DNA from 4 places in the Devosia sp. ZW T5_3 genome. Region 2 is predicted to be linked to each of the others. Evidence: predicted binding sites of a transcription regulator. Region 2 holds the regulator's gene; each other region holds the start of a gene.
What was found. Region 2 encodes LexA, which represses DNA repair genes until DNA is damaged. Its sites were predicted from a motif close to TGTTCNNNNTGTGTTCNG; they were not measured.

Region 1 (2,199 bases), on a different contig from region 2:
CACCACCGACACCACGACACAAGCCAGAGTCCCAAAAAGGGTCGAGCGGGCCACGCCCGACCAGCTTTGCAATGCAGTCAAGGTCTTGGAAGGAAGCATGAAAAACTCGCTGCTGAGAAAAATCGGATGCCGGGAAATGTCGTTCAGGTGTACAATGAGTGTTCCATGGTCAGGCGGCCTGCATGATAGCGACGCGGTCGCGTCCGGTATTCTTGGCTTCGTAAAGCCGCTGGTCGGCGAGGCGATAAAGATCGGTGAAGCGGGTGCGGTTGACATAGGCGGCGCCGCCTATGCTGACCGAAAGCGGGCAGGGCGCCTCGCCCGGGGCAAAGGCGATGGCATTGACGGCCTGCCGGATGCGCTCGGCCGCCGTGTCGGCAGCGTCGAGATTGGCACCCGCCAGAAAGATCCCGAATTCTTCGCCGCCTAGCCGCCCCACCAGATCATGCCGTCCCACGGCGCCGCGGATGGCCCCGGCCATTAGCCGCAGGGCCTCGTCGCCATTGTGATGGCCATACGTATCATTGACGCGCTTGAAATCATCCGCATCCACGATGAGCAAAGCCCCGCCTTCTCCGGGGCGCTGGTTGCGCCGGTCGAGATAGGTGGCGACCTTGCCGGTAAAGGCCCCGCGATTGAGGCACCCGGTCAGCCAGTCCACAGTGGCCATATGGGCGAGTTGCTCATTGGCGAAGCGCAATTGCTCATGCTTGAGCACAAGAAAAAACGTCATCGGGCCGCCCAGCACGATGGGCATGATCACCGAGACAGCCAGCCCCTGCACATTCACGCCGTTCGAAAGGACTTCCATGAAGAGGTTGGTCAGAATGATCGAAATGACGATTGAAACGGCAACGATCCCTCCGGTCACACGATAGACATGAGCCCAGGCCCGCTTGGGGAGGCTCCGGTGGAGTCCGGTCATCTGTTTCGTCCTTGCATTCCCAAGCGTGAGACTAGGAGGCGCTGTTGAACATGGTCTTGTGAGCTTAGCTGCAATTTTATCTTTCCCCGGTTTTCCACCGGGTTTTGTTGCCGCTTTGTTCACATTCGGCTTGGTAAGTTGGGCCGGCCACACTAAGGATGAAGCCATGAATGCGAGCGTACGAATCATTGGCATTGATCCGGGCCTGCGCCGCTGCGGCTGGGGCGTGATTGAAACGCAGGGCAATCGGCTGAGCTTTGTGGCAGCCGGCACGCTGACGCCGCCCACCGATGGCGCGCTGGCCGACCGGCTTGCGGTATTGTTCGCGGGACTTGGCGAAGTGCTGGACAAGTTCACGCCAGACGAGGCTGCCGTCGAAGAAACCTTCGTCAATCAGGGCGCGCGTTCGGCGCTGATCCTGGGGCAGGCGCGGGGCATCGCCTTGGTGACTCCGGCGGCCCGTGGCGTGCCGGTAGCCGAATATGCGGCCAATCTGGTGAAAAAGTCCGTCGTGGGCACCGGCCACGCGGAAAAGGGGCAGGTGGAGCTGATGGTGCGAACCCTAATGCCGGCGGCGCAATTTAAAGGCGCCGACGCTGCCGACGCCCTGGCGATTGCCATCTGCCATGCCCATCACCGGGTATCGCAGCAGCGGCTGAGGGCTTTGGCATGATCGGTAAGCTCAAGGGCTTGGTCGACAGCATTGGCGACGATTTCGCGCTGATCGATGTCGGCGGGGTCTGCTATGAGACCTTTTGCTCCAGCCGCACGCTGCAGGCCTTGCCGCGCGTGGGCGAAGCCACTGTCGTGTTCATCGAAACCATCGTGCGCGAGGACATGATCCGGCTTTATGGCTTTTCCAGCGAAACCGAAAAGGCCTGGTTCAACCTGCTGATGACGGTGCAGGGCGTGGGCGCCCGCGTCGCGCTGGGCATTTTGTCGGCCCTGTCGCCGTCGGAAATTTCAAGCGCTATTGCCCTGCAAGACAAGGCGATGATCGGCCGCGCCAATGGCGTGGGGCCAAAGCTGGCCGTGCGCCTCGTCACCGAACTCAAGGGCAAGGTGCCCACCGGGCCGGGGATCGATGCCGGCACGTTGGGCCTCCAAACCGCGCTCGGTGAAGGCCGCGCCGCCGGCACTGTGGCCGATGCCGTTTCCGCCCTGGTCAATCTGGGCTATTCCAGCGCCCAGGCCTCGGCCGCTTTGGCCCGCATCGTGGCGCGCGAAGGCGACGACACGCCAACCGAGAAGCTGATCCGCCTGGGCCTGCGGGA
Region 2 (2,199 bases):
TTGTCGCCTCCAACAGTTTTGGTCTTGCGCCCATGTTCGCGCCCTATGCGGCCGAGGTCACCGATCACGGTATCGCCCGTGATGACCGCGCCGCCCTGCGCGCCAAGCTCGAATCGATCTTCGCGGCCGAGCCCGATATTTTGATCACCACCGGCGGCGCTAGCGTGGGTGACCACGATATCGTCCAGGAAATTCTGCTCGAACTCGGCGTAACGCTCGATTTCTGGCGCATCAACATGCGCCCGGGCAAGCCACTAATGTTCGGCACCCGCGGCAAGACGCTGATTTTCGGTCTGCCGGGCAATCCTGTCTCGGCCATGGTCACTGCCACCGTCTTCATCAAGCCGGCCCTGCGCAAATGGCTCGGCTATGTCGAACAGCCCAGTTGGCGCCTGCCTTTGGCTGGCCCCACGCCGCCCAATTCGGCGCGCCGCCACTTCATGCGCGCCCAGCTCGTCCACACGCCAACCGGCCCCGAGCTCATGCCGATCTCACAGACCGACAGCGGCCACACCTCGTCCCTGTCAAATGCTGATATGCTGATCATCCAGCCAGAATTCGACCCCGGCGCCCATGCAGGTGCGATTGTCGAAACCATAGAGATCGACGCATTTTGACTGTCGAGCCAAGAAAATCGCGATACGGGCGCGGGGGATATTGCGGAACATAACTGGAACACGTATAGTCGTTCTGCCTATGTTCCGAATCCCTGTGGAGGGCCGCCAATGCTGACGCGCAAACAACACGAGCTGCTGATGTTCATCCACGAACGGATGAAGGAAAGCGGCATTCCTCCCTCATTCGACGAAATGAAGGACGCTCTCGATCTGGCGTCCAAATCCGGCATTCACCGCTTGATCACCGCGCTGGAAGAGCGCGGCTTCATCCGCCGCCTGCCCAACCGGGCCCGCGCCCTCGAAGTGGTCAAGCTTCCCGATTCGATGAATCCTTCGCTGGGCGGCCGCAAGGCGCGCTTCGAGCCATCGGTCATCGAGGGCACACTGGGCAAGGTATCCAACCCGCCGGCGCGCCAATCTGTTGGCGACGATTACGCCCGTCCGATCTCGATCCCCGTCATGGGCCGCATCGCGGCTGGCACGCCCATTGAGGCTATCCAGACCCACTCCCACACCATCATGGTGCCCCCCGAAATGCTGGGGGCCGGCGAACACTACGCGCTGGAAGTGCGCGGCGATTCCATGATCGAGGCCGGTATTTTTGATGGCGACACCGTCCTGATCAAGAAGCAGGAATCGGCCAGCACCGGCGAAATCATCGTCGCCCTGGTCGACGATGAGGAAGCCACCCTCAAGCGCTTGCGCCGCAAGGGCAATACCGTCGCACTCGAAGCTGCTAACCCAGCCTATGAAACCCGGATTTTCCCGCCTGACCGGGTCAAGGTCCAGGGACGCTTGGTGGGGCTGCTGCGGAAGTACTGATAGTGGACCACGCCACGCCTGAGGCGGTGATGGCAGCTTATGCCGAGCTCATCAACCAGCATGATTTTGAGCTGCTGACATCGTTGATCGATGACGACGCGACCTTTTGGTTCAGCTCTGGCTCCTACCATGGCATGGAGTCAGTGCGAGCCGCCTTCGAGCGGACCTGGCAGCGGTTTTCAAACGAAAGATATTGGCTGGAAGACGTCCGCTGGATCGCCAAGGCGGATACGGCGGCAAGCTGCATCTATAGTTTTCATTGGCAAGCGGTCATCGAAGGGCAACTGGCGCAAGGCAGCGGCAGAGGAACGACCGTTCTCGGCAAGCGAAGAGGCGAGTGGCGCATAGCACATGAGCATCTGAGCGCCTTTCCCGAGTAAAAAAGGCCCGCTGGTTTGGCGGGCCTTTCTGTTTCTGAGACTTAGCGCGCCTAGTGATTATCCCGCGGAATCCCGTTGGTCTGAGCGATCCGCTGGTACTTTTCAGCTGGCTTCAAAATAGCGCCGTCGCCGAGCTGGCCGACGATGCCGCGCTGGATTTCCTGCCATGGGGTCTGATGCTTGGGATATTTGTACCCGCCCATCGATTCCAGATCGGCCCGACGCGTGGCGATTTCCTCGTCGGAAATCAGGATATTGGCCGTGCCGGTATTGAGATCGATGCGCACCCGGTCGCCGGTCCGCAGGATGGCGAGATTGCCACCGGCAGCCGCTTCGGGCGATGCGTTGAGGATCGAGGGCGAACCCGACGTGCCCGACTG
Region 3 (2,199 bases), on a different contig from region 2:
CTGCCCACAGGCCTGATCGAGCCGCAGCAGCAGGCTGGCGCCGAACCTGGCCTGTAGCGGCTTGCGCTCGCGGGTCCGCAATTGGCCGATACTCTTGAGCCCCATCTGGGTGAGCCCGGCAATCTGGGCCGCGTCGAGCCGCAAAGCGGCGGCAGGCAGGGTATCGAGCACAGCATCGAGATCGATGGTTTCCACCACCTGGCTGCGGGCAAAATGGCTGACGGCCCAGGCCGCCCCTATGGTGGGCGCAATGGCGCCGGAAACGGCATAGCCAAGTTCGCGCAGCCGGGTCAGCAGCATGCGCAGCATGGCCCGCTCGCCGCCAAACAGATGGGCGACCCCGGTAATGTCGAGCACCAGATCGCCATAGGCTGTGACATCGCTCATCACCGCGACCAGCGGACTGGCATTGGAATGCCAATCGGCAAAATCGGCGAAGGCGGCTTCAAGCAGGGGTCGGTCCAGTTCAAGAACCATGAGGCCCGGCACCATGGCGCGGGCATCGGCCAGGTTTTGTCCGACGCTGAGCCCGGCCCGGCCGGCTGCGGCATCAATGGCGGCAAGCCGCAGGCCGCCCTTGATGCGCTCATAAAGTGCCATTGGGCCAGTGAGCTTGCTGTCACGCCGTTTCAGATAATCCGTGGGCCAGGTGGGCAGGAACAGCACGAGGAAGCGGCGCGCCGGCAGCATGCCGGTTTGCAGCCCTATTTGCAGGGTCGAGCGTTGTGAATCCATTTTGCGTCCAGCCTAAAAGCCATTCGGTTTGCTGGGTGAGCAGCACCCCCTTCTCCAACTGAACCCGCCAGCGCAGCGGGCCGGGGGCAAGATGATCGAAGCGTTTGCGGGCGCTGAGCGTGGGGGTGAGAAGCCAGCGCAGATGCGCCGCGCTGGCCTCTCTTCCAGTGCCGTAGCGCAGAAGCAGAAACGAAGTCCCCGCACTGGCCGCCCGCATACTCAGGCGGCGGCTGGCGGTGAAGTCGAGGATTTTGGGGTGGTCGGCGATATCGGCGATGACGGCGGCGACGGCCTTGCAGGCCAGGGCCTCCTCGGCGGCCCAGAGCAGTTCCACCATAGTGGTGGGGCGCACCAGGATGAGGGACGCGGGATCAAAGCCGAAACTGGCAAGGCCCGGCCCATAGGGCAGGCCCATTTCCTGGGCATGTTTGCTCAATTGCAGATAGATGACGGCGAGACGTTTTTCGCTGAGCAGGCTTTTGGCCTGGGCCAGGGCAAAGCCGAGCGCGGCGCCGCTATTGCGCCGCTCATCGGTGAAAACCTCCTGCAGCAATCCACCGGCCAGGCGCGGAAACCCTTCGCCCGGCTCGGCCGCCAGCATGGTGCGCCGATCGGCCAGCACCGGTTTGCGCTCGATATCGGCAATAGTGTCGCGCAGCGCGGCAAGGCGCTGTTGTCGATCAGGCAAGCTCATGGAGCCGACCTTTCTGTTGTGAACAAAACAGGAACAATTAGACTCCGTTTGGCGGCAGAGTCGAGTCCTTTTTGTTGGGATGGGCTGTGGCGGGACTGCATCAATGCCGGTCAAGACCGCGTGACCCGGCCGCCCCGGCCATTGAGAGAATCCCAAGGCCTGCTATCTGTTTGAGGCCTGCCTTCCGGCGCGCACCCGTTTTATCGCCGCGCCCCAGAGGAGGCCATGCCATGTTCGAGGCCATTACCCGCCTGTTCAACAAGCCGGAAAACGAGCTTTCCGATCACGATCCCAAGCTGGCCGTCGCGGCGCTACTGGTACATCTGGCCTCGGTCGATGGCCAGATCAATGCGGTGGAGCGCAAGGCGATCCATGGCGCGTTGATGGACCATTATAGCCTTGATGAAGCAGCGGTGGATAGATTGGTGGAACAGGCCGCCTTGCGCGACGCCGAAGCGGTGGATTTTTACCACTTTACCTCAAGGCTCTCGAGTCTGCCCGATAGCGACCGCATCGAGATTATCCGCATGATGTGGATGGTGGTGTTTGCCGACAGCAAGAACCACGAGCTGGAAGACAACATGGTCTGGCGCGTCGCCGAATTGATCGGCGTCTCGAGCCGCGACCGCACCATATTGCGCAACCAGATCGGCAAGGCCGAACAGGCCTAGCCTACCAGGCCTTGAATTCCCCGATCGTCTCGATTTCGTCCTTGGCGCAATCGAACTTGCCGGATTTGTCGGCAGCCTCGCGTGCCAGCTCATTGGCAT
Region 4 (2,199 bases), on a different contig from region 2:
AACTCGGCATTGGCATCATTGGCCTGGGCATGGCGTCCCTGCCGCATGCACGCGCGCTATTGGCGCTACGCGATCGGATCGAAGCCCTCCACGCCTTCAGCCCTTCGCGCGAACGTCGCGACGCCTTCGCTGCGGCGCATGGTCTTCCAACAACGGACACGATTGAAGCGATTTTCAACGATCGGCGTGTCGATGCCGTGCTGGTCCTGACCCCGCCCAATACGCATCTCGAAATCGTGCAAATGGCCGCTGCAGCCGGCAAGCATGTGCTGCTGGAAAAACCGATCGAGGTCAGCGTCGATCGAGCCGAGCAATTGGTGGATGTTGCCGATGCGGCGGGAATCATCCTTGGCATGGTGCTTCAAAACCGGTTCAGGCCCGCTGCCCTGAAACTCAAGACCATCATTGAACAGGACCGCCTCGGACAATTGGTCCAGGTGAGTGCCCGTACAAACTACTGGCGTCCTCAGAGCTATTATGACGAGCCCGGGCGCGGCACCTTGGCACGCGACGGCGGTGGCGTCCTGCTAACTCAGGCCATCCATAACCTTGACCTGATGGTCTCGCTCGTCGGCATGCCTGAAACGGTAACAGGCTTTGTTTCCACCAGCCCGGTCCACATCATGGAGGGAGAAGATGTGGCAGCGGCGACAATGCGTTTTCCCAATGGCGCCCTGGGCAGCATCACCGCCACCACCTGCGCCTTTCCTGGGCAGGCAGATGCCATAGAAATCACTGGAGTCGCAGGAAGCGCCACACTGGCGGGAACACACCTCACAGTACGGTCGCATGATGGCTCCAACATCGATTTTGAAGGCGCTGATGCTGGTTCCGGATCGGGGGCCGATCCAATGGAATTTTCCAGCCAGGCTCATCAAGCCCTAATTGAGGATTTTGCGGACGCGGTCGCCCGGTGCCGGAAACCGGTGGCCTGCGGGCGCGATGTCTTGGCGGTTCACAATCTGATCGCCGCGATAATCGAGTCCCACGGCCTTCCGATCCAGCTCAAGCATGGTTTGTCGCCACGATCCTGACTATTGCGTCGCTGGCGCAAAATCGACGGCGATTGAAAAAACCGCGTTAGGTAAGATAGCGCGAGCGCGCCATAGGTTCGGGCGATACGTTTTGTTAGTCGTAACGATTTCCGCCCGTCGCTAGCCAGACCGACAACACACGGGTGTCGGGACAGTAGCTACTCTTCTCGATCAGGTGGATGGCATGGCGGTACCCGCGGATTTCCAATTCTTCACCTCTGGAAAAGTTGGCGGCTCACGGAGATCTTGCCCTTTCGTTTATGCTTTGTTCTATGGTAGGCTGGGCGGCATAATGCGAGGATAATAGTGACCAGTCGTTCCGGCAGTGCCGATCTTCCGCTTCATGGTGGCCGCGTGCCGCGCTGGCTGAGCGAGCGCATGGCCAAACTCGGAGCGTTGATCTGCGAGGCCGTCGTCATCGAATACGGACGCGACGAGTTGTTGCAGCGACTGGCTCATCCCTTCTGGTTCCAGTCGTTTGGTGCCGTGATGGGGATGGACTGGCATTCGTCAGGCATCACCACAAGCGTCATCGGTGCCTTGAAACGCGGGCTGGGACCGCTGGAAAAGGAGCTCGGCCTTCATGTCTGTGGTGGTCGGGGCAAACATTCACGTAACACGCCCAGCGAGTTGATGGCGGTCGGTGACCGGGTAGGTTTCGACGGCGCCGCGCTGGCGACAGCAAGCCGACTGGTCGCCAAGGTGGATAGCGCCGCGGTCCAGGACGGTTTCGATCTCTACCTGCACGGCTTCATCGTGGCTGACGACGGCAAGTGGGTGGTAGTGCAACAGGGTATGAAGGGCGATGCAGGCTATGCCCGCCGATACCACTGGACCTCGCAGGGCCTGGGCAGTTTTGTCGAGCATCCGCACGCTGCCATCGAGGGCAAGGCCCAAGGACAGATCATCAATCTGACCGACAAGCGCGCCGATAGGGCACGGGCGGGCAGCGTTGATTTGCTGACCTCGCTGGGCCCCGATGCAATCGTCCGCGAGGTCGGTCGCTTGCGGAGTAGTGCGAAACCGGTCGACGATGAGCCGCTGCTGCCGCACCTGGTGATGCCGGAGCACCATGACATAAGGCCACCCGACGTCCTGCTGCGGCGCCTGCACGGAAGCCTCGCCGCGGCGGCCGATCGCGGGCCGACGGATTTTGCCCAACTGC

Region 1: ruvC (crossover junction endodeoxyribonuclease RuvC) is a predicted target of LexA. The motif match lies at 1,031-1,048, and genes of this name have one in related genera.
Region 3: ACI3KW_RS11365 (ImuA family protein) is a predicted target of LexA. The motif match lies at 1,448-1,465, and genes of this name have one in related genera.
Region 4: ACI3KW_RS01740 (DUF763 domain-containing protein) is a predicted target of LexA. The motif match lies at 1,290-1,307, and genes of this name have one in related genera.

The regions. Positions count from the first base shown of each region.
Region 1 covers NZ_JBJDRE010000010.1:179,915-182,113, forward strand. Annotated here, with positions in the region: gene ACI3KW_RS14250 (GGDEF domain-containing protein) at 1-99, opposite strand, end outside; gene ACI3KW_RS14255 (GGDEF domain-containing protein) at 170-925, opposite strand; gene ruvC (crossover junction endodeoxyribonuclease RuvC) at 1,092-1,598, shown strand; gene ruvA (Holliday junction branch migration protein RuvA) at 1,595-2,199, shown strand, end outside.
Region 2 covers NZ_JBJDRE010000002.1:35,672-37,870, reverse strand. Annotated here, with positions in the region: gene glp (gephyrin-like molybdotransferase Glp) at 1-617, shown strand, start outside; gene lexA (transcriptional repressor LexA) at 726-1,439, shown strand; gene ACI3KW_RS02685 (YybH family protein) at 1,469-1,819, shown strand; gene ACI3KW_RS02680 (IlvD/Edd family dehydratase) at 1,870-2,199, opposite strand, start outside.
Region 3 covers NZ_JBJDRE010000008.1:4,325-6,523, reverse strand. Annotated here, with positions in the region: gene ACI3KW_RS11370 (Y-family DNA polymerase) at 1-735, opposite strand, end outside; gene ACI3KW_RS11365 (ImuA family protein) at 620-1,429, opposite strand; gene ACI3KW_RS11360 (TerB family tellurite resistance protein) at 1,660-2,100, shown strand; gene ACI3KW_RS11355 (hypothetical protein) at 2,102-2,199, opposite strand, start outside.
Region 4 covers NZ_JBJDRE010000001.1:354,340-356,538, forward strand. Annotated here, with positions in the region: gene ACI3KW_RS01735 (Gfo/Idh/MocA family protein) at 1-1,034, shown strand, start outside; gene ACI3KW_RS01740 (DUF763 domain-containing protein) at 1,341-2,199, shown strand, end outside.